4 regions of the Mesorhizobium sp. NZP2298 genome follow, and region 1 is predicted to be linked to each of the others. Evidence: predicted binding sites of a transcription regulator. Region 1 holds the regulator's gene; each other region holds the start of a gene.
The links. The regulator PhoB, encoded in region 1, activates phosphate uptake and scavenging genes when phosphate is short. The targets are predictions, from matches to a motif close to TGTCATNNANCTGTCAT.

Region 1 (5,256 bases):
CACCCGAGCCCTTGATGAAGACATAGTTGCCTTCCGGCTTGACCTTGAACACTGCGCTGGCCTGCAAGCGGCCGACTTCCTTGTTGTCGAAGGTCAGGTAGAAGACGTCCTTGTTCTCGATCAGGCGGTCATAGCCGACGACCGGAATGCCTTCGTCCAGTGCCTTCTGCACCGCCGGGCCGATCGCCGAAGCATCCTGCGCCAGGATGATCAGCGAATTGGCGCCCTGCGAGATCAGGCTCTCGACATCGGTAAGCTGCTTGCCGGGATTGGACTGCGCATCGGCGGAAATGTACTTGTCGCCGGCGGCCTCGATCGCCTTCTTCATGGCGGCCTCGTCGGTCTTCCAGCGCTCTTCCTGGAAGTTCGACCACGAAACGCCGATAACCTTGTCCTTCGCCTGCGCGACCGACGCAAGCGTCAGCGACATGGCGACACCCGCCAGGATGGCGGCCGTGAATCTCTTCATGATATCCTCCCTGCGCCGCGTATGGCGCGACCAAACTGACCCAAAGGCCGGCACAGAGGCTCTATTTTTTCGAGCCTCAAAAAAAATACTGATCCATCGTCGGAACGCTGTCAACATCGATTCTGATGGATCTTGAGGTGTCGCGGACTTTTTTTCGAGCCCCGCAATAAATAAATGACAGCACCGGCCGCTTCTGCCAGTATTTGCCCCAGTTGCCGGCAGTGTTCGAGGGGCAGGAAGAACCGCGGCGACCGGGAGGATGTGGGAAAGTATGTCGGTCGGAATCCGCCACGACGATCTGCGCCGGCGCAACCGCGCCATGGTGATTGCGGCCGTGCGCCGGGCCGGCCAACCCTCGCGCACCGAGATCGCCGCGACCACCGGCCTCAGCCATTCGACCATATCGGCGATCTCTTCCGACCTGATCGGCGAAGGCATCCTGGCCGAGGGCAAGCCGAGCGAGGCCGGTACGCTCAAACGCGGCAGGCCACAGGTCGGCCTCGGCCTCAACCCGGAGGCCGCGGCCATCATGACCGTCGTGCTGTCGCTGAATTTCCTGTCCGTCGCCGTCATCGACTATGCCGGCCAGGTGATATCAGAGGAACAGCGCCGGCTGGACACGCTGACCATGTCGCGCGAGGCGCTGATCGGTGAATGCGTCGCCATTGTACGGCGCCGCCTCGAGGATCCCGATATCGACGTGCGCAGTGTCGCCCGTATCGCACTGGCGATCCAGGGCATAACCGACACCAAGGCCAGGGCCATGCTGTGGTCGCCGATCACACCGCAGACCGACATCGCCTTCGCCGACATACTGGAAGCCGAGTTCGGCATCCCGGCCACCATGGAGAACGACTGCAACATGATGGCGGTGGCGCTGCGCTGGCGCGACCCCGAACGCTACCGCGACGACTTCATCGCCATCCTTTTGTCGCACGGCATCGGCATGGGCCTGGTGCTGAAGGGCGAGCTGTTCACCGGCACCCATTCGTCGGGTGGCGAGTTCGGCCACATGATCCATCGGCCAGGCGGCGCACTCTGCCGCTGCGGGCGGCGCGGCTGCGTCGAGGCCTATGCCGGCAACTACGCCATCTGGCGCAATGCCAGGCAGCTTGGCGAGGACACCGAACCGGTCGCCGACGTCAGCGACACGCAGATGCGGGCACTGGCGACGACGGCACGGGAACGGGCCGGGCCCGAGCGCGAAGCCTATCGCAAGGCCGGCGAAGCACTGGGTTATGGCCTCGGCAGCCTGTTCGCGCTGATCGATCCCGCACCCGTGGCCATGGTCGGCGTCAGCGCCGCCGCCTTCGACCTGATCGAGCCGGCATTGCGCGAGGCGATTGCTCAGACCGCCGGCGGCCAGCACTCGAAATCGATTTCGTTCGACACCGAACCGAACGAACTCCCCCTGATCCGCGAGGGCTGCGCCATGCGCGCACTGACCTTCGTCGATCAGGAGATCTTCGCGCCGGGCGCGCAGGCAAGAGGGAGTGCTGGAAAGAGCGTTGCCTGAAACCCGCGCGGAACGCCCTGGACTTCCGGAAAGGCACGGCCGGGCGCCGTGACTGCGCGTCTCAACCGCTTGACTGAGCGTCCCAAACCATTGACGGCTTCGGCAATCGCGACATCCATGCCGTGTGATCGGAGCGACGCCGACGCAGGAGACAGTGGAAAGTCGCCGCGTGGACTTCCGTTGTCGCGGCATCATCTTTGCTGGTTTTCGCGGGCGTATTGATGTTTGCCGTTATTATCTTTCGCACTCGCGCCGGCTGAGCGCTCCTTTAATCCTCGCGGATCGCGTAGCCTGCCCCACGGATGGTGCGGATGACGTCGGGCATGCGGCCATTGTTGACCGCCTTGCGCAGGCGGCCGACATGCACGTCCACGGTGCGTTCGTCGATATAAATCGTCTCACCCCAGACATTGTCGAGCAACTGGCTGCGCGAGAACACGCGGCCGGGATGGCGCATCATGAATTCCAGAAGGCGGAATTCGGTCGGCCCGAGCCGGATCTCGCTCTTCTTGCGGTAGACCCGATGCGATTCACGGTCGAGCACGATGTCGCCGACCTTGAGCACGCTGGACAGCACTTCGGGCTTGGCGCGGCGCAGCAGCGCCTTGACGCGCGCCATGAATTCCGGCGTCGAGAACGGCTTGACCAGATAATCGTCGGCACCGGTCGAAAGGCCACGCACGCGGTCGCTCTCCTCGCCGCGCGCCGTCAGCATGATGATCGGCAGCCGTTCGGTCTCGGGCCGCATTCTTAGCCGGCGACAGAGTTCGATACCGGACACCGCCGGCACCATCCAGTCGAGCACCAGAAGATCGGGCACGTTTTCCTGCAGCCGGATTTCGGCTTCATCGCCGCGGGTTACCACCTCGACCTGATAGCCTTCCGATTCCAGATTGTAGCGGAGGAGCACGCCGAGCGGCTCCTCGTCCTCCACCACCATGATGCGTGGTGCGATCATTGACTGGTCACCTCTAAAGCAATCCCGGGAAAAATATGTAACGGTTTTCCATCCTGAATTGCGTGAAACAAAGAGATAGAGCGGTTCGGCGTTTCCGCGAAACGATGAACCGCTCCAACGCTCAAGCCGCCGGCGCCGACATCGCCGTCTCGTCCTGTTTGGGGCGGTTGGCGGGCAGTTGCGTGCCGGTCAGGACATAGTACGCGTTCTCGGCGATGTTGGTCACATGGTCGCCGATGCGTTCGAGATTCTTGGCGCAGAACAACAGATGCGTGCAAGCGGTGATGTTGCGCGGATCCTCCATCATGTAGGTCAGCAGCTCGCGGAACACCGAGGTGTATTTGACGTCGATGCGTTCGTCGTCGGCGCGCAGCTTCGCAAGCGCGGCGGCATCGCGCGCCGCATACTCCTCGATCACGCCCTGCACCTGGATCAGCACCAGCTGCGCCATGGCGTCGATGGAATGCGACAGGTCGCGCGGCGTTGCGGTGAGACCGACGGTGCCGACGCGCTTGGCGATGTTCTTGGCAAGGTCGCCAATGCGTTCGAGGTCGCCAGCCATGCGGATCGACCCGACGACATGGCGCAGATCGTCTGCCATCGGCTGGCGCTTGGCGATCAGCGTGATGGCGCGATCGTCGAGTTCGCGCTGGCGCGCATCCATGATGGCGTCGTCGGAGACCACGCGCTGTGCCAGCGCGTTGTCGGAATTCAGCAGCGCCTTGGTGGCGCCGCCGACCATCGAGCCGGCGAGATCGCCCATGTCGCTGATCAGCCTGCTGATCTGTCCGAGATCCTCGTCGAAGGCTGCGACTGTGTGTTCGGCCATGATCCTGGTCCTCGTAATGCGTGCGATCAGCCGAAGCGGCCGGTGATGTAGTCTTGCGTGCGCTTCTCGCGAGGCGACGTGAAGATCTTCTCGGTGCGGTCGAACTCGACCAGTTCGCCCAGATACATGAAGGCGGTCTGCTTCGAGACGCGCGCCGCCTGCTGCATGTTGTGGGTGACGATGACGATCGTGTAGTCGGCCTGCAGCTCGTCGATCAGTTCCTCGATCTTGGCGGTCGACAGCGGATCGAGCGCGGAGGCCGGCTCATCGAGCAGGATGACCTCCGGCTTCACCGCCACCGTGCGGGCGATGCACAGCCGCTGCTGCTGGCCGCCCGACAGGCTGAGGCCGCTGGCATTGAGCTTGTCCTTGACCTCGGTCCACAAAGCGGCGCGCTTCAGCGCCTGCTCGACACGACCGTCCATCTCGGCCTTGCTGATCTTCTCATAGAGCCTGACGCCGAAGGCGATGTTCTCGTAGATCGACATCGGGAAGGGCGTCGGCTTCTGGAACACCATGCCGATCTTGGTGCGCAGCAGGTTGAGGTCCTGCGAGCGGTCGAGAATGTTCTGGCCGTCGAGCAGCACCTGGCCCTCGGCGGTCTGCTTGGGGTAGAGCTCGTAGATGCGGTTGAAGACGCGCAGCAGCGTCGACTTTCCGCAGCCGGAAGGGCCGATGAAGGCGGTGACGCTGCGCTCAGGCAGCGACAGCGTGATATCCTTCAGCGCCTTCGATTGGCCGTAGTAGAAGTTGAGGTTCTTGACCTCGATCTTGGCCTTGGCCGCCGCCTCGGCGGCGATCGTCATGTCTGGAGACAACATCTGGCTCATTTGTCCTCTCTGCGTCCGGTCAGGCTGCGCGCGAAGATGCTGAGCGCGAGAACCGTCAATGTGATTATGAGTGCGCCGGTCCAGGCCAGTTGCTGCCATTCCTCGTAGGGACTGAGAGCGAACTGGAAGATGGTGACTGGCAGGCTGGCCATCGGAGCGTTGAGATTGCTGGACCAGAACTGGTTGTTCAGCGCCGTGAAAAGAAGGGGTGCGGTCTCGCCGGAGATGCGGGCGATAGCCAGCAATATGCCGGTGACGATGCCCGAAAGTGCCGCGCGATAGGCAACCGAACGGATGACCACCCAGCGCGGCGCGCCGATCGCGGTGCCGGCTTCGCGCAACGCGTTCGGCACCAGATTGAGCATGTCCTCGGTGGTGCGCACGACGACCGGGATGACCAGGATGGCCAGCGCGACGGCACCGGCGATCGCCGAGAAATGCCCCATCGGCCGCACCATCAGCTCATAGACGAACAGGCCGATGATGATCGATGGCGCCGACAGAAGGATGTCGTTGATGAAGCGCACCACGGTAGTGAGCTTCGAGAAGCGGCCGTACTCGGCCATATAAGTGCCCGCCAGCACGCCGATCGGCGTGCCGACAATAACGGCGATGACCGTCATCACCACGCTGCCGTAGATGGCATTGAGCAGG
Region 2 (5,256 bases), 2.6 Mb from region 1:
AGGCCGACTACATCGCCGCCCAGATGTCGGCCAAGACCATCTAACCTCCCGACTGCCTGCTGGCGCGGAACCTGACCGGGTTCCGCGCCTTTTTTTGTGCTGGAACCTTATGCCCCGACCGGCTGGCCGTCCTTGCGACGGATGGCGACCACCGATGGCCTCGGCGGCTGGCCGTCCCGGAAATCTGGCCACAGGGACTGCGCCTTGTCGAGTGTTTCGGCATCCTCGGAGGGGTGCTGCACCGAAAGGAACAGCGTCGTGCCATCCGGCGTGAAGCAAGGGCCGGTCGCTTCCGCGCCATGCGGGCAGGTGAACAAGAGCTTCGGCAAGCCGCGCGCCGCACCTTCCGTGTCGACGCCATAGACGCCGTCCGGCAGGCCGAAATCATTGGCGCCGTCGGTCGCCACCCAGAGCCGGCCGGCCGGGTCGAAGGTGATGTTGTCAGGGCAGACGAACCAGCCATTGTCCGACGTCTCGGGATGGAAGGTTGCGCCGACCTTGGTGTCCTTTGGATTGCCGCAGAGCACGAACAGGTCCCAAGCGTATTTGTCGGCGGTATGGTCGGCCTCGGCGCCGCGGCCCCCGGGCGGGATCAGCTCGACGATATGACCCCAGAGGTTTTCGGGCCGCGTGTTGGCCGGATTGACCTTGGATTCGTCTCGCTTCTTGTTCTTGGTCATGACGGCGTAGACGCGGCCGGTGACCGGATTGGTCTCGATGTCCTCCGGCCGGTCCATCGGGGTCGCGCCGAGCGCGTCCGCCGCCAGCCGTGTCTTCAACAGCACCTCGGCCTGGTCGGCGAAGCCGTTCTCGGCGGTGAGCTTGCCCTGACCATGAACCAGCGGCAGCCATGTCAGCGAGCCATCGGCGTCGTAACGGGCGACCGAGAGCACGCCATCGTCCAGAAGGCCGTTGCCGGAAGCCGGGTTCGCCTTGTCGTAAGCCTTGTTCGAGACGTAGCGGTACATGTATTCGAAATAGTCGTCGTCGCCCATGTAGACGACGATGCGGCCGTCCTTGTTGAGGACGACCGTGGAGGCCTCATGCGACATGCGGCCAAGGGCCGTGCGCTTCACCGGCTTCGATTGGGGATCATAAGGGTCGATCTCGACCACCCAGTCGAAGCGGTTCGGCTCGTTCGGCTCCTTGTCGATGTTGAAGCGGTCATGGAAACGGCCACGGCCGTAGATGTCGGAGCCATCAAAGCCATAGCGGTCGAGAATGTCAGCGGTCGGTGCCTTCTTCGGATCGCCGCCGAACAGGTCGGAAACGCCTTCCTCACAAGTCAGCACGGTGCCCCAGGGGGTAAAGCCGCCGCTGCAATTGTAGCTGGTGCCGAGCACCTTCGTGCCGGTCGCGTCGGCGGACGTCCTGAGCAGCGCGTGGCCGGCTGCCGGCCCGGAAACGGTCATCTCGGTGTTGGCCGTGATGCGGCGATTGAGCGGACTGTCCTCGACGGTTTGCCACTTGCCGTCCTTGAACATGACCTCGACGATCGAGTGGCCCATCGCCGCAAGGCCGAGATCGACCTGCTCCTTGCTCATCGTCTTGCCGGCGTCGTCCTCGGTCATGCCGGGAAACATGACATTGGGCGAGATGTATTCGTTGTTGACGCAAAGCAGGCCGTGATCGGAGTTCACCGAGCCCTTGGGCAACGGCAGGAAGGCGATGTAATCGCAATTGTAGCCGAAACGCTTTTCCTGTTCGGCGGCCGCGACCGTGTTGCCGTCGAAATCCGGGAGACCAGCGACGAGCGGATCGCCCCAGCGTGCGACGATTGTTGTTTCATAGCCTTCGGCGGCGGCATGGGTCTTGTCATAGACCCGCTTCAGTTCGGGAAAGCCCAGCGTGGAAAGCGCGGTGGCATGCGTTTCGCCGGCGAACAACGAGCCGACAAAGCTGCCGCCGGCGATCAGCGCGCCGGAAGCGAGGCCGCCTTTTAGGAGCGTACGGCGCGAGACGCGCTCGGCGATGATTTCGCGAATGACAGGGGAGGATGAAAACGGGAAGTTGGCCATGTGTCTGCCTCTCGATGTGGATGGGTGACGGCGCACCGCTGCCTATCCAGCTTCGGCAACATCCAGATGACATGAGAGGGCGGGGAGGGCCTGCAGGCCGCGCCCGCCAAGGCGAGGCCTACGGATTGTCTGCCTTGGTGCAGGTCGATGCCGTGAAGGCACCATCGGGCTGCTTCATGATGATGTCGAAGGAGGGCGGGCTCTGGCCGTCCAGCGTTGCCTGGGTCAGCGACAGCGAGTTGCCGCCAGCCGTATAGCCACCGAGCGGTCCCAGCCAGGAGATCACGCCGTTTGCATCCATCTGGTAGTTGTACCCCTGCTGGGCGGCCCCGAAGGTGACCGGACCAGTGTAGACATTGCCCTTGATGGTGATGTCGCCGAGGTTGAGGAACATGCCGAGCAGGTAGACTTCGCAGTGATAGGTGCCATCAGGCATCTTGCCGTCGCTGAAATCGGCCCTTGCGGCCCCGGTTGCCGTGGACAGAAGCACTATGCCGATAGAAATGCGTGAAATCAGGGATGCCATGGCGTCGCTCGGTTGAGACGCGAGCTTGCCCCATTTTTGTGCCGTATCGCAACATTTGTCGTCCACGCGCGGTATGCTGCGATCAAAATCTAGGCATTTGGTCGAATTGAGCGAAAATTAGGCAGATGCCTTGTGCGTTGCGCAAATTTCCCTCAACCAATTTTTAACCGGCTCTCCTTTGTTTGTTCCGCCTAATATAATAACGATCTGATAATATTCGTTTATTTGCCGTTTTTTGGCGTCCAGGCAGCGGTTGGCATGGGGGTTGCATTGTATTGGTGCGGTGCAATCAACCAGCTTGGGAGTCTTCCGTATGAGGGGTAATTTCTCGACAATAACAAAAATGTTCTCGGCAAGCGTGGTCGCCGCTGGCCTGTTGATGTCGGCTCCCGCCAAGGCGGCGGACGACACGATCAAGGTCGGCATTCTCCATTCGCTGTCGGGGACCATGGCGATTTCGGAGACGACGCTGAAGGATGCCATGCTGATGCTCATCGACGAGCAGAACGCCAAGGGCGGCCTGCTCGGCAAGAAGCTTGAAGCCGTTGTCGTCGATCCGGCGTCCAACTGGCCGCTGTTCGCCGAGAAGGCACGCGAGCTGATTTCGAAGGACAAGGTCGCGGCGGTGTTCGGCTGCTGGACCTCGGTGTCGCGCAAATCGGTGCTGCCGGTGTTCTCCGAACTCGACAACATCCTGTTCTATCCCGTCCAGTATGAGGGCGAGGAGAGCGAGCGTAACGTGTTCTATACCGGTGCCGCGCCGAACCAGCAGGCCATTCCGGCGGTCGACTACCTGATGAGCGAGGATGGCGGCTCAGTGAAGCGCTGGGTGCTGGAAGGCACCGACTACGTCTATCCGCGCACCACCAACAAGATCCTCGAAGCCTACCTGAAGTCGAAGGGCGTCGCGGCCGAAGACATCATGGTCAACTACACGCCATTCGGTTTCTCCGACTGGCAGACCGAAGTCTCGGCGATCAAGAAGTTCGGCTCGGCCGGCAAGAAGACCGCCGTCGTCTCGACCGTCAATGGTGACGCCAACGTGCCGTTCTACAAGGAACTCGGCAACCAGGGCATCAAGGCCGAGGATATCCCGGTCATGGCCTTCTCGGTGGGCGAGGAAGAACTGGCCGGTCTCGACACCGCGCCGCTGGTCGGCCATCTCGCCGCCTGGAACTATTTCGAGAGCGTCGACACGCCCGAAAACAAGAAGTTCATCGCCGACTGGCACAAGTTCATCAAGAACGACAAGCGCACCACCAACGACCCGATGGAGGCCCACTATATCGGCTTCAACATGTGGGTGAAGGCGGTCGAGAAGGCCGGTACCACCGATCCGGACAAGGTCATCGACGCCATGATCGGTGTTTCGGTGCCGAACCTGACCGGCGGCTATTCGACGATGATGCCGAACCACCACATCACCAAGCCGGTGCTGATCGGCGAGATCCAGGCCGACGGCCAGTTCGAGACGGTTTCGCGGACGCCTGGCCTGGTCATGGGTGACGAATGGTCCGATTATCTGCCGGACTCCAAGAACCTGATCTCCGATTGGCGCGCGCCCCTGTCCTGCGGCAACTTCAACGTTGCCACGGGCAAGTGCGGCGGCAAGGGAACGAACTGATCCTCCCCGGCCTGGACCGTCAGGTCCAGGCCCATGACCGCAAGCGCGCCGGGCGGGCTTTCTCCTCCAGTCCGCCCGGCGCGAAATCAACCTTTCGGAAGTCACCTGAAGCGATGAACCTGTTCCGCATGATTGGGCTGACGCTGTTGTTCCTGCTGGCGACGCTGTCGTCATCGGGAGCAGGGGAAGCCGAACTGCGTGGCATCATTGCCAAATTCGCGACGGCCAAGGGTTTTTCGGAGATCGGAACTGTCGTTCACGAACTGGCGGCCACCGGTGACCCGGCCGTTGAAGGGACGCTTTCCGCACTCGCCGACGGCAATCTTTATATCCGCAAGGCCGATTCCCTGGTGTTCATAGGCAAGGAAGCCGGCGAAAGCGTCCAGCTTTCCGACCCGCTGAGCGGCGAAGCATCCGGCGAGGCGGCCAAGGACGGCATCACCAAGATCAAGGTCAACAACACGCTGCGCCGCGTCATTCGCGATGCGCTGGGCACGCTGACGCTTGGCGCCAAGGATCCGACCGTCCGCATCGCCGCCGCCGCCACCATGTTCAAGACACCCGACGCCGCCAATATAGAGCCACTCGACGCGGCGATCGCCAAGGAGACGATTGTCAGCGTCAAGGCTCTGCTCGAACAGGCCCGCGCCGCTTCGGTTCTTGTCTCCGACCGTCCGGATGCCGACAAGCTTGCGGCGATCGCACTGATCGGCGCGCGTGGCGACCGCGATGCGGTCTCCTTGCTCACGTCGGTCGAGGCCAACGCCTCGGGCGCCGTGAAGGAAGCCGCGACAGCCGCAATCGCGGACATCAATTCGACATTGGCCCTGTGGGATGCCGGACAGAACATCTGGTACGGTATCTCGCTGGGTTCGGTATTGCTGCTTGCCGCGATCGGGCTCGCCATCACTTTCGGCGTGATGGGCGTCATCAACATGGCGCATGGCGAGATGGTCATGCTGGGTGCCTACACCACCTTCGTCGTCCAGCAGGTGATCCGCACATCCTTTCCCGGCCTGTTCGACTGGTCGCTGGTGATCGCATTGCCGCTTGCCTTTCTGGTCGCCGCACTGGTTGGTCTCGCCATA
Region 3 (5,256 bases), 370 kb from region 1:
ATTCCGCGGCCTCCCGCTTTTCGTCCACCTTTGTGGGGTGCTCCCGGGCCTCGTACTCGGCGCGCATGCGACGCACGAGGTCGAGTTCGGCCTGGAAGTCGACATAGTGCGGCAGCTTCAAATGCTCGACGAAACCGGTCGCCTGGACATTGTCGGAGTGCGAGATGACGAACTCCTCGTCCTGGGCGGCGGCGACAATGTCCTCGCCGAGTTCGGAGGCACGCAGAGCCCGGTCGCAGAGAGCCATGGCCATCGCCTTGCGCTCGCTCTGGCCGAACACGAGGCCGTAGCCGCGGGTGAATTGCGGCGGCGCCTTGGCCGATCCCTTGAACTGATTGACCATCTGGCATTCGGTGACCCGCACCGTACCGAGCGGCGCGGCGAAGGGTAGTTCGGGAACGTCCAACTCCAGCTCGACCTCGCCGATACGGATCTCGCCGACGAAGGGATGGTTGCGGGCATAGCCGCGCTGGGTGGAATAGCCGAGCGCCAAGAGAAAACCCTCGTCACCGCGCGATAGCGCCTGCAGGCGGATATCGCGCGCCATCGGGAATTCCAGAGGCTCGCGGGTGATGTCTCCGGGGACATGATCCTGCGGCATCTCGCCATCCGGTTCGATCAGGCCTTCGCGGGCGAGGATCGCCGAGACGCGCGGCATGGCCTGCGCCTCCGTCTCGCGCTGCAACGGCTCGGCGACATCGGCACCGGCGGCAAGCTCGGGATCGAGCAGACGGTGGGTGTAGTCGAAGGTCGGGCCAAGCAGCTGGCCGCCGGGCAGGTCCTTGTAGGTTGCCGACACACGCCGTTCGACCCGCATCGCGCTGGTGTCGATCGGTCTGGAATAGCCGAAGCGCGGCAGCGTGGTGCGATAGGCACGCACCAGGAAGATCGCCTCGATCATGTCGCCGCGCGCCTGGACGATGGCGAGCGCCGCCAGTTCACGGTCATAGAGCGAGCCTTCGCTCATCACCCGATCGACGCCGAGCGACAGCTGCTCGACGATCTGGTCGAGGCGCAGGGCGGGCACCGAACGGTCGCCGCGCCGGCGGTCGGCGAGAAGGTTGTGGGCATTGGCGATTGCGGCCTCGCCGCCCTTTACCGCGACATACATGTTCAAGCCTCCATCATCTTGATACGTGTCGTGCGCGGAAGGCAGGCTATGCCTTGCGATGTGGCGAGGATGATGTCGACGCCGCGCGGAAAGCGCTTGTTGTTCTGCTTCCACTGCTCGATGAAATGACGCGGCATCTGTGCCGGCGCGATCACGGCGCTGGTTTCGATGCCGGGGCCTTCGAGCAGCAGTGGAGCGCCTGAGGTCAGGTCGCTGACTTGCAGGATCAGCGTGGTCGACCTGTCGGGATAGTCCTGCGTTCCTTGCGCAAAACCGTCGAGCGCCATCATCTCGGCCGGAGTGGCGACAAAGGCGAAATGCGCGTCGGGGGGTGTGTTGGCGAGCGGCGCGCCGGTGTGGAAACCAAGCCAGGAGCCGATCGCGGCGGAGGTGTGCAGGGCTGGGTCGAGCCAGAGCGGCGTGTCGTTGTCGCACAGCGCCAGTGCCACCGCGCCTGACGTTGCCGAGAGCGGCGCCGGCGGTCGGGCCAGGGCCGGCAAAGGCTGCACGCTGCCTGGCCGCGCCATCGCATCCATGATTGCGCGGAACACGGTCTGGGCGTTGAAGACGGGATCGGCGAAGCCGCCCTCGATCGATTGTGCTTGGATATCCATCAGTCTTCTCCGCGAACCATGGTGAAGAAATCCACCTTCGTTGCCGCCGTCTCGGCGCGGCGTTTTTCGTTGGCAGCGGCAAGCGCCGACCGCAGAGGCGCGATCAGCCTGGTCTCGACTTCGGCGCGGCTGGCAGGGTCTTGCCACAGCGCGTCGGCTATTGCCGCCAGCTTTGCCTTCTGCTTGTCGCGACCAAGCGCGTAACAATGGCCGACCTGACCGGACGACAACCGGACGGTGGCGCGGGTGACGGTCGCCTCGCCGACATTGAATGGCGCGCCGCCGCCGCCGATACGGCCGCGCAGCGTCACCAGCCCGGTCTCGGGGCCACGCAGCAGTTCGGCTTGCGAAGGCAGGCCGGCCTCGTTCCAGAGCCGGACGATGTCGTCGCCGCTCGATTGCGCCAAAGTCGCCATGGCGGCCTTGCGTTCGGCCTGGTCGCGGGCTTCCTGTCCTCGCATCAGCAGCATTCCTCTTTGCCAAATTTGTCTATTGATATAGACAACTATACAAATTATACATATTACCTAACGCGAGTCCATGACGCGTGGATGACAGGCGATGGAAGGCGGGGGCAAATTCATGATCGGACGACAGGAAGCCGACAGTATCGAACGGCGCAGCGGCGTCTCGCTGTGGCGTCAGATCGCCGACAGAATCCTGCAGGCGATCGCCACCGGCGATTTCGCCGAGAATACCGCGCTGCCGCCGGAGGTGGCGCTCGCCGAGCGCTATGGCGTCAACCGTCACACGGTGCGCAGCGCCATATCGGCGCTTGTGCAGGAAGGCGTGCTGCGGGCCGAGCAGGGGCGCGGCACCTTCGTCTTGTCGCGCAAGCGGCTGTCCTATCCGATCGGCGCGCGCACACGCTTTTCGACAGGCCTGCAAGGGCAGACGTCGGAACGGCATATCGTGCTGCTCGCCTCATCGGTTGAGCCGGCCAGCCAGCGTGTCGCCGAGGGGCTTGGCCTGGCCAGGGGGGCTGAGGTGATCAGGTTGGAAACCCGGGGCGAAGCCGATGGACGGCCGGTGTCGCGCGCTGCCGGATGGTTCGAGGCCAAGCGCTTTGCCGGCATCGACAAGGCGATGGCTGACACCGGCTCGATCACCGCGTCGCTGGCTCGTTTCGGCATAGACGACTATCTCCGCCAATCGACCATGCTGTCGGCGCGCCACGCCGATGCGGCCGACCTAGCCGACCTCGATCTGCAGCCCGGCGCCATCGTGCTGGTGACGGTCGCCGTCAACGTCACGCCAGACGGCCAGCCGATCCAGTTTTCGGAATCGCGCTTTCCGGCGGAACGGGTGGAACTGAAACTGTCGGCGCTGTGAGTCGGCGGCGGCCGGCTACCCCACCTCGATCACAGCCTTGATCAGGCCGGATTTTTCATGTGCCCAGCGGGCGAGATCGCGCGGCGTATCGGCAAGCGATGTGCGGTGGGTGACGAGCTTGGCCAGTGGCACGGCGCCGTTGCGGATCGAGGCGGCTACATGGTCGAAGTCGGCGCGCAGCGCATTGCGGCTGCCGATCAATGTCATTTCACGTTTGTGGAATTCGGGGTCGGAAAAGACGATGTCGTCCTTGACGACGCTGACCAGCACCAGTGTGCCGCCATGGGCGACATGAGCGAAGGCCGACTGCACCGATTGGGTGTTGCCGGTGGCGTCGAAGACCACATCGAAGCCTTCGCCTGATGTCGCCTCCCTGACCAGATCCGAGACTGGGCCACGTGACCCGTCAAGAGCCTGGAAGCCAAGTTCGTTTTCGGCGAAGGCCAGCCTTTCACTGCTCATGTCGAGCAGTGTTACGTCGAGCCCGGCTATGCGGGCGAAGATGGCGGTGCCGAGGCCGATCGGGCCAGCGCCGATGACCAACGTGCGGGCACCGGTCTCGCCCCGCGCACGCCGCACGGCATGCGCGCCGATGGCGAGGAACTCGACGGCGGCGGCATCGGCCAACGACAGGCCGTTTGCCGGATAGAGATTCTGCGCCGGGACCAGGATGCGTTCGCACATGGCGCCGTCGCGATGGACTCCGAGCACCTCGATCCTGACGCAGCAATTGGGCTTGCCGTGCCGGCAGGCGATGCACTTGCCGCAGGACAGATAGGGGTTGATGACGACCGGCTCGCCAACGGCAAGCCCGACACCTCCGCCGGTCTCGACGATCGTTCCCGACACTTCGTGGCCCATGATGCGGGGATAGGCCAGGAACGGATGCTTGCCTTCGAAAATGTGGTAGTCGGTGCCGCAGATGCCGACATGGCTGACCGCGACCAGCGCCCAGCCGGCGGGCGGGGCGCCAGGCGCCGGGCGGTCTTCCAGGACAAGCTCGCCGGGCGAGCGGCAGACGACGGCTTTCATGTTTCAATCCAGTCCTTAATGGAATCGCCGGCCCGGCGGTCAAGTCGGGCCGGCGATCGATTGCGGGTCGGTCTACTTGCCGCGGCGGCGCAGCCCGTCGAAGTAGACGATGATGATGATCAGCGCGCCGGTGATGATGCGCTGCCAGAACGAGTTGACGTTGAGCAGGTTGGCGCCGTTGTTGATGGTGGCGAGGATGAAGGCGCCGAGCAGCGGGCCGTGCACCGAACCGACGGCGCCGAACAGCGAAGTGCCGCCGATGACCGACGAAGCGATCGCCTGCAGTTCCCAGCCCTCGGCCTGGGTCGGGTTGCCGATGCCTATGCGGGCGGCAAGCAGCACGCCGACGAAGGCCGCGCACAGGCCCGACAGCGTGTAGGCCATGTAGATTGTGCGCTGGACGTTGACGCCGGACAGGCGCGAGGCTTCGGCGTTCGAGCCGACCGAGAAGAGATACCGGCCCCAGCGGCTGTGATGAAGGAAGATGTAGGCTGGGATCCCGACCAGGATGACCATCCAGAACAGATTGGGGATGCCGATGAAGGAATTGCGCGAGAAGGCGGTGAATGTGTCGCTGTTGATGTTGATCGAATTGCCGTTGGTCATCAAAAGGCCGATGCCGCGCAGCGAAGTCAGCGTCGCCAGCGTGATGATGAAGGGCGGCAGGCCCATCTTGACGATGCCGAAGCCGTGAAACATGCCGATGGCGACACCGACCAGCAGTGTCACCAGAATGGCGAGCCAGATCGGGAAGCCGGCATTGATCATCATCGCGACGACGACGGTGGCGAAGCCGACTACCGCGCCGACCGAAAGATCGATGCCGCCGGTGATGATGACGAAGGTCTGGCCGACCGCCATGATGGCGATCATCGAGCCTTGGCGCAGAAGATTGGCGATGTTGTTGCCCGAAGCGAAGCTTGGCGTCGCCAGCGAAAGGACGATCCAGAGCAGCACCAGCAGCGCCAGCAGCGTCAGTCCGAACAGGACGTTGTAGTTGCGCTTCGGTTTTTCGGCGGGGATCGCCTCGATGCTCATGTCTGTCCTCCCAGTTTTTCTTGTTTCTCAGCGAGCGCCTGCGTGAGAATGTCCTCGTGACTGGCGGTGTGGAACCCATGCGTGGCCACCAGCTTGCCGCGCCGGAACACGTGCAGCGTGTCGGCCAGT
Region 4 (5,256 bases), 3.5 Mb from region 1:
ACGCAACCGGGCGAGCTCCTCGGACGCCGAAATCAACGGATCCGCCTTCTGCTCCGCCTCGTCGAGCAACGAATATAGGAAGCCTTCGCGCACACCGAGCGCCGAGACGATGATCTTCGACGGCTGCATCGCCGCCATGATCTCCTGCAGGACGATGGCGCCGTAGGGCAGCAGCGAACGGCGGTTCTTCGAGACGCCTTCGATCCCCTTGACCTTCTCGATCTCGGCTTTGCCCACCTGCTTGAGAAAGTTCGCCGCACTGTCGGCTGATATCTCGTAATGGTGCATGACGCCGAGCGGGTAGTTCGTCATCTCCATGTGCAGCCGGGCCAGGTTTCGCCAGGTGCCGCCGACGGCGTAAAAAGGCCGGCCCTGCCCGCCCTTCAGCAGCTTGGCCCGCGCAAGCTCTTCGCGCGCGATCTTCTGCGCCTGAGTGAGCGAGTTTTTTGCCATGTCCTGCAGGCGCAGGCCACCGAGCGGCAGCGTTATGCCGTCACCGATCGCCTCGCCACTGACGTCGACCAGTTCGAGGCTGCCGCCGCCCAGATCGCCGGCGATGCCATTGGCCGGATGGAAGCCGGAAATGACGCCGAGCGCCGAATAATAAGCTTCCTGGCGCCCGCTGATCACCCGGATCTCGGTCTTGAGCACGTCCTCGGCCCGATGGATGAAATCGGGACCGTTGATCGCCTCGCGCGCGGCGGCGGTGGCCAAGACATACATATGCTCGGCGCCGGCCTGGTCGGACAGCGCGCGAAAGCGGCGGAACTCCTCCATCGAGCGCGTCACCGCCTCGGGGTCGAGTTTGCCGGTCGAGACGATGCCGCGGCCAAGACCGGCCAGCATCTTTTCGTTGAACAGCATGGTCGGCGAGCGCGCCAGCCCTTCATAGACAACGAGGCGGATCGAATTCGACCCGATGTCGATGATGGACAGCGGTCGGCGATCCTGCAGCCGGCCCTGGGAATCAGACAGCATCAGGTGGACGCTGCGGCGTTCTTCTTGCGGCGCTTGAACTGCGCGATGCGCCTGGGCGCATGCGACTTCAGCGCGTCACCCCGTCCGGACAGGCTCGGATTGGTCATGAAATATTCCTGCGCGTTGAACGGTTCCTCGCCCTCCTCCAGCACCACGCGCCGGGAGGTTCCATCAGCCAATACGTCGAAACTTTGCTGATTGTCCATGATATTGCCAAGCATGATCTGGCCGAGCACCTGTTCATGCACAGTTGGATTGGTGATCGGCACCATGGTCTCGACGCGACGATCGAGATTGCGCGGCATCAGGTCGGCCGAGGAAATGTAGACGATCGCCTCGTCCGACGGCAGGCCATGGCCGTTACCGAAGCAGTAGATACGGCTGTGCTCGAGGAAGCGGCCGACGATCGATTTGACCCTGATGTTTTCCGACAGGCCCGGCACCTGTGGCCGCAGGCAGCAGATGCCGCGCACGACGAGGTCGATCTCGACACCGGCGCGGCTGGCATCATAGAGGGCGTCGATGATGATCGGGTCGACAAGCGCGTTCATCTTCATCCAGATGCGCGCCGGCCTGCCCTCCAGTGCATGGGCGACTTCGTCGGAAATGTGCTGCAGGATGCGGTTCCGCAGCGTGAACGGCGAGATCGCCAGCCGCATTTCGGCGGTCGGCTCGGCATAGCCGGTGATGAAATTGAACAGCTGCGCGACGTCGCGGGCAATCGTCGGGTCAGTGGTGAAGAAGGACAGGTCGGTGTAGATGCGCGCGGTGACCGGATGATAGTTTCCGGTGCCAAGATGCACGTAATTGCGTAGCTTGCCATCCTCGCGCCGCACCACCAGCGACATCTTGGCATGGGTCTTAAGTTCGAGGAAACCGAACACGACCTGCACGCCGGCGCGCTCCAGGTCGCGCGCCCAGCGGATATTGGCTTCCTCGTCGAAGCGCGCCTTGAGCTCGACCAGTGCGGTCACCGACTTGCCGGCCTCGGCCGCGTCGACCAGCGCGCGCACGATCGGGCTGTCGTTGGAGGTGCGGTAAAGCGTCTGCTTGATCGCCACCACTTCGGGGTCGGCCATTGCCTGGCGCAGGAACTGCACCACCACGTCGAAGGATTCGTAGGGGTGGTGGACGATGATGTCCTTCTCGCGGATAGCGGCAAAGCAATCGCCGCCATGCTCGCGGATGCGCTCGGGAAAGCGCGGATTGTAGGGTGTGAATTTGAGGTCGTCACGGGGCACGGCGACGATCTCCGAGATCTGGCTGAGCGCCAGCGGTCCGGTCAGGACGCTGATGCGGCTCGATGACACGCCGAGTTCGCTGGCCACGAAATCGCGCAATTCGCCAGGCATCAGCTTGTCGAATTCGATGCGGATCACCGATCCGCGACGGCGGCGCTTCAGCGCGGTCTCGAACAGGCGTACCAGATCTTCCGATTCTTCCTCGACCTCGATATCGCTGTCGCGGATGATGCGGAAGGTGCCTGAGCCCTTGACCTCGTAGCCGGGGAACAGCTTGCCGATATAGAGCCCGACCGCCTCTTCCAGCGGGATGAAGCGGACATGGTGCTTGCGATCCGGAAGACGGATGAAGCGCTTCAGCGCCACTGGCAGGCGCAGGAGCGCGCTCATTTCCTCGCCGTTCTTGCGATGGCGAAGCTGCAGCGCCATCGAGAAGCCGAGATTGGGAATGAACGGGAACGGATGCGCCGGGTCGATCGACAGCGGGGTGAGCACCGGAAACACCTGGTCCTGGAAATGCTCTTCCAACCAGATCTTCTCGTCCTTGGTCAGAGCGTCGCGGGTGATGGTCTCGATGCCTTCCTTGTTGAGCAGCACAGTCAGCGCCGAAAGGCTCTTCTGCTGGTCTTCCTGCAGCCGTTCGACCTCGCGCAGCAGTTGTTCGAGCTGCTGTTCGGGAGTGCGGCCATCAGGGCTCTTCAGCACGATGCCCTCGCGGACCTGGCCGGCGAGGCCTGCGACCCGCACCATGAAGAATTCGTCGAGATTGGCAGCCGAGATCGAGAGGAAACGAACGCGCTCCAGCAGCGGATGATGGGTGTTCAGCGATTCCTCGAGCACGCGGCGATTGAACTGCAGCCATGAAAACTCGCGATTGACGAAACGATCGGGATTGCCGCCTTCCGGGCTCGCCGCTTCGACATTGATGAATTCGCTCTGCACCGGCTTCAGTTCGTTCATGGTTCCTGCTCTTTCCACCGCTCAGCCGGTTAACCGGCTTAACTTATCCTCTGACAGGCTTTTGCGACAGTTTCATTTCATCGATCTTGCAAAGAGACCTGTTATGATCCAGATGCATGCGAGACTGCGTTAAGGAGACGACGATGGCAGGCGGTTCCATTCCCCATTTCCAGAACGATGCGGGCCATCCGGCGATTGACATCGGCGTCAGGGAATTCATGTGCACGGGCGCCAACCCGCCTTTCGATCACCCGCATGTGTTTCTCGACATGGGCGACGACAATGAGAAGGTCTGCCCCTATTGCTCGACGCTCTACCGCTATTCGCCAAAGCTGAAGGCGACGGAAACGCTACCTGCCGGCTGCCTCTACATCGACCAAGCCGCCTGATTCCTTCGCGACGGACCTGATGGAAGACACGCGCTCCCGGCAAATCGTCATCGCCGGAGCGGGCGTCGCCGGGCTGACCTCGGCACTTGCTTTTGCTAGACGCGGCTATCCCGTGCAGGTGTTCGAGCAAGCGCCGCGCCTGGAAGCTGTGGGGGCCGGCCTCCAGCTTTCCCCCAACGCGACACGCATTCTGCGTGACCTCGGCGTACTCGACCGGCTGTTGCCGGCGGCGGTGCGGCCGGAGGCCGTGGTGCTGAAGGATGCGAGGACGTTGCGGGCATTGGCGCATGTGCCGTTGGGGCAGTCGGGTGAAGACCATTGGGGCGCTCCCTATCTCGTCGCGCACCGGGCCGACCTGCAGAGCGCGCTGATGGCGCGTGTTGCCGAGATGCCTGATATCCATCTCACCCTCGGGGCGCGTGTCCAAAGAATTGCGACTGGCAGCCATGGTGTCAGGGCGACCGTCGAGATCGGCGGCAAGACGGCGGAAGAACAAGGCTCCTTGCTGGTCGGCGCCGATGGCGTCTGGTCTTCTGTGCGCGGGCTTGTCGACGCAAAAAGGATGGCATCGCCAAGAAACCGTTTTTCGGGAGAGTTGGCCTGGCGCACCACCGTCGCTTCCGACAGCAGAGCCGGGCAGGCCTTCGCCGCGATCGGCGCAGCCGATTGCGTCACGACTTTCCTGCATCCGGGTTTCCACATGGTCGCTTATCCGGTCAGCAAGGGCGACGCATTCAACCTCGTCGCCTTCACCAAAGGCGAGCGCATTGCCGAGGGCTGGTCCGGCCATGCCGATCCCGGCATCCTCGCCGCCGCCATGCGCGGCACCGCGCCAGGGCTTGTGCAGCTGGTGGAAATGGCCGGCCCGTGGCTGACCTGGCCGTTGCATACCGTCGAACAGAAACAGCCCTGGACAACGCCGGCCGGCATTGCGCTGATCGGCGATGCCGCGCATGCGATGACGCCATTCGCGGCACAGGGCGCGGCGATGGCGATCGAGGATGCCGCGACGCTTGCCACTCTGGTCGCCGACTTCCCCGCCGATCCGCGACAGAGCCTGAGCATCTGGGAGAATCTGCGGCGGCCGCGCCTGGAGAAGGTGCTTAGACGCGGTGCGTTCAACCGGCTTGCCTGGCACGCCCGAGGCCCGGTGGCGCTGGCCCGCAACCTGGTGCTGGCGACGCGGCCGGCGCAGAAGCTCGCGGCCGATCTCGACTGGCTTTATGGCTGGGAGGAACCGAAGGTCGTCAGGCGGTAGGACGTCGAGACAAGTCAGCCCGATAGGTTGTCGGGACAGCACCTCCCTCTGTCCTGCCGGACATCTCCCCCACTGGGGGGATTTTGGCGGCTTTGGCGCCGGCGTCATCTTGGAAACGTTGCCGAGTCTCAATTATACAACCGCATCGACCACCCCAGCGACACCGGCAGCGGGTTCCACCAGCCGGTCCGCAGGCCAGCGGTACGCAGAGCGGCAGCGGTCCAGGTGTTGCATCCGACCAGCGCGTTGAAATGGCCGTTGGCTTCGAAAAAGCCGTCGAATTTTGAATAAGCGGCGTTCTGGACATGGATCGGACCGTTCAGTCCCTGCTGGAAACTGGCCTGGATGAAATCGAGCAACGCCGCGAACCGCTTCCCGTCAATGTCGAAGCCCGCGACATCCGGGTGTGGTTCGGCGATGGCGCCGGCGA

Region 2: the regulator PhoB is predicted to act here: its motif matches at 2,074-2,090, upstream of EB231_RS19930 (PhoX family protein).
Region 3: the regulator PhoB is predicted to act here: its motif matches at 2,266-2,282, upstream of phnF (phosphonate metabolism transcriptional regulator PhnF).
Region 4: the regulator PhoB is predicted to act here: its motif matches at 3,243-3,259, upstream of EB231_RS24520 (RNA degradosome polyphosphate kinase).

Annotation. Positions count from the first base shown of each region.
Region 1 is NZ_CP033365.1:1,515,437-1,520,692, reverse strand. It holds gene xylF (D-xylose ABC transporter substrate-binding protein) at 1-469, opposite strand, end outside; gene EB231_RS07375 (ROK family protein) at 741-1,985, shown strand; gene phoB (phosphate regulon transcriptional regulator PhoB) at 2,254-2,943, opposite strand; gene phoU (phosphate signaling complex protein PhoU) at 3,065-3,772, opposite strand; gene pstB (phosphate ABC transporter ATP-binding protein PstB) at 3,799-4,602, opposite strand; gene pstA (phosphate ABC transporter permease PstA) at 4,599-5,256, opposite strand, start outside.
Region 2 is NZ_CP033365.1:4,132,283-4,137,538, forward strand. It holds gene EB231_RS19925 (GMC family oxidoreductase) at 1-44, shown strand, start outside; gene EB231_RS19930 (PhoX family protein) at 108-2,018, opposite strand; gene EB231_RS19935 (hypothetical protein) at 2,137-2,544, opposite strand; gene urtA (urea ABC transporter substrate-binding protein) at 2,858-4,168, shown strand; gene urtB (urea ABC transporter permease subunit UrtB) at 4,282-5,256, shown strand, end outside.
Region 3 is NZ_CP033365.1:1,884,897-1,890,152, forward strand. It holds gene EB231_RS09145 (carbon-phosphorus lyase complex subunit PhnI) at 1-1,111, opposite strand, end outside; gene fosX (FosX/FosE/FosI family fosfomycin resistance hydrolase) at 1-2, opposite strand, end outside; gene phnH (phosphonate C-P lyase system protein PhnH) at 1,114-1,725, opposite strand; gene phnG (phosphonate C-P lyase system protein PhnG) at 1,725-2,186, opposite strand; gene phnF (phosphonate metabolism transcriptional regulator PhnF) at 2,308-3,057, shown strand; gene EB231_RS09165 (zinc-binding alcohol dehydrogenase family protein) at 3,073-4,089, opposite strand; gene EB231_RS09170 (ABC transporter permease) at 4,162-5,127, opposite strand; gene EB231_RS09175 (sugar ABC transporter ATP-binding protein) at 5,124-5,256, opposite strand, start outside.
Region 4 is NZ_CP033365.1:5,053,586-5,058,841, forward strand. It holds gene ppx (exopolyphosphatase) at 1-978, opposite strand, end outside; gene EB231_RS24520 (RNA degradosome polyphosphate kinase) at 978-3,179, opposite strand; gene EB231_RS24525 (zinc-finger domain-containing protein) at 3,323-3,568, shown strand; gene EB231_RS24530 (FAD-dependent monooxygenase) at 3,588-4,826, shown strand; gene EB231_RS24535 (TIGR02117 family protein) at 4,955-5,256, opposite strand, start outside.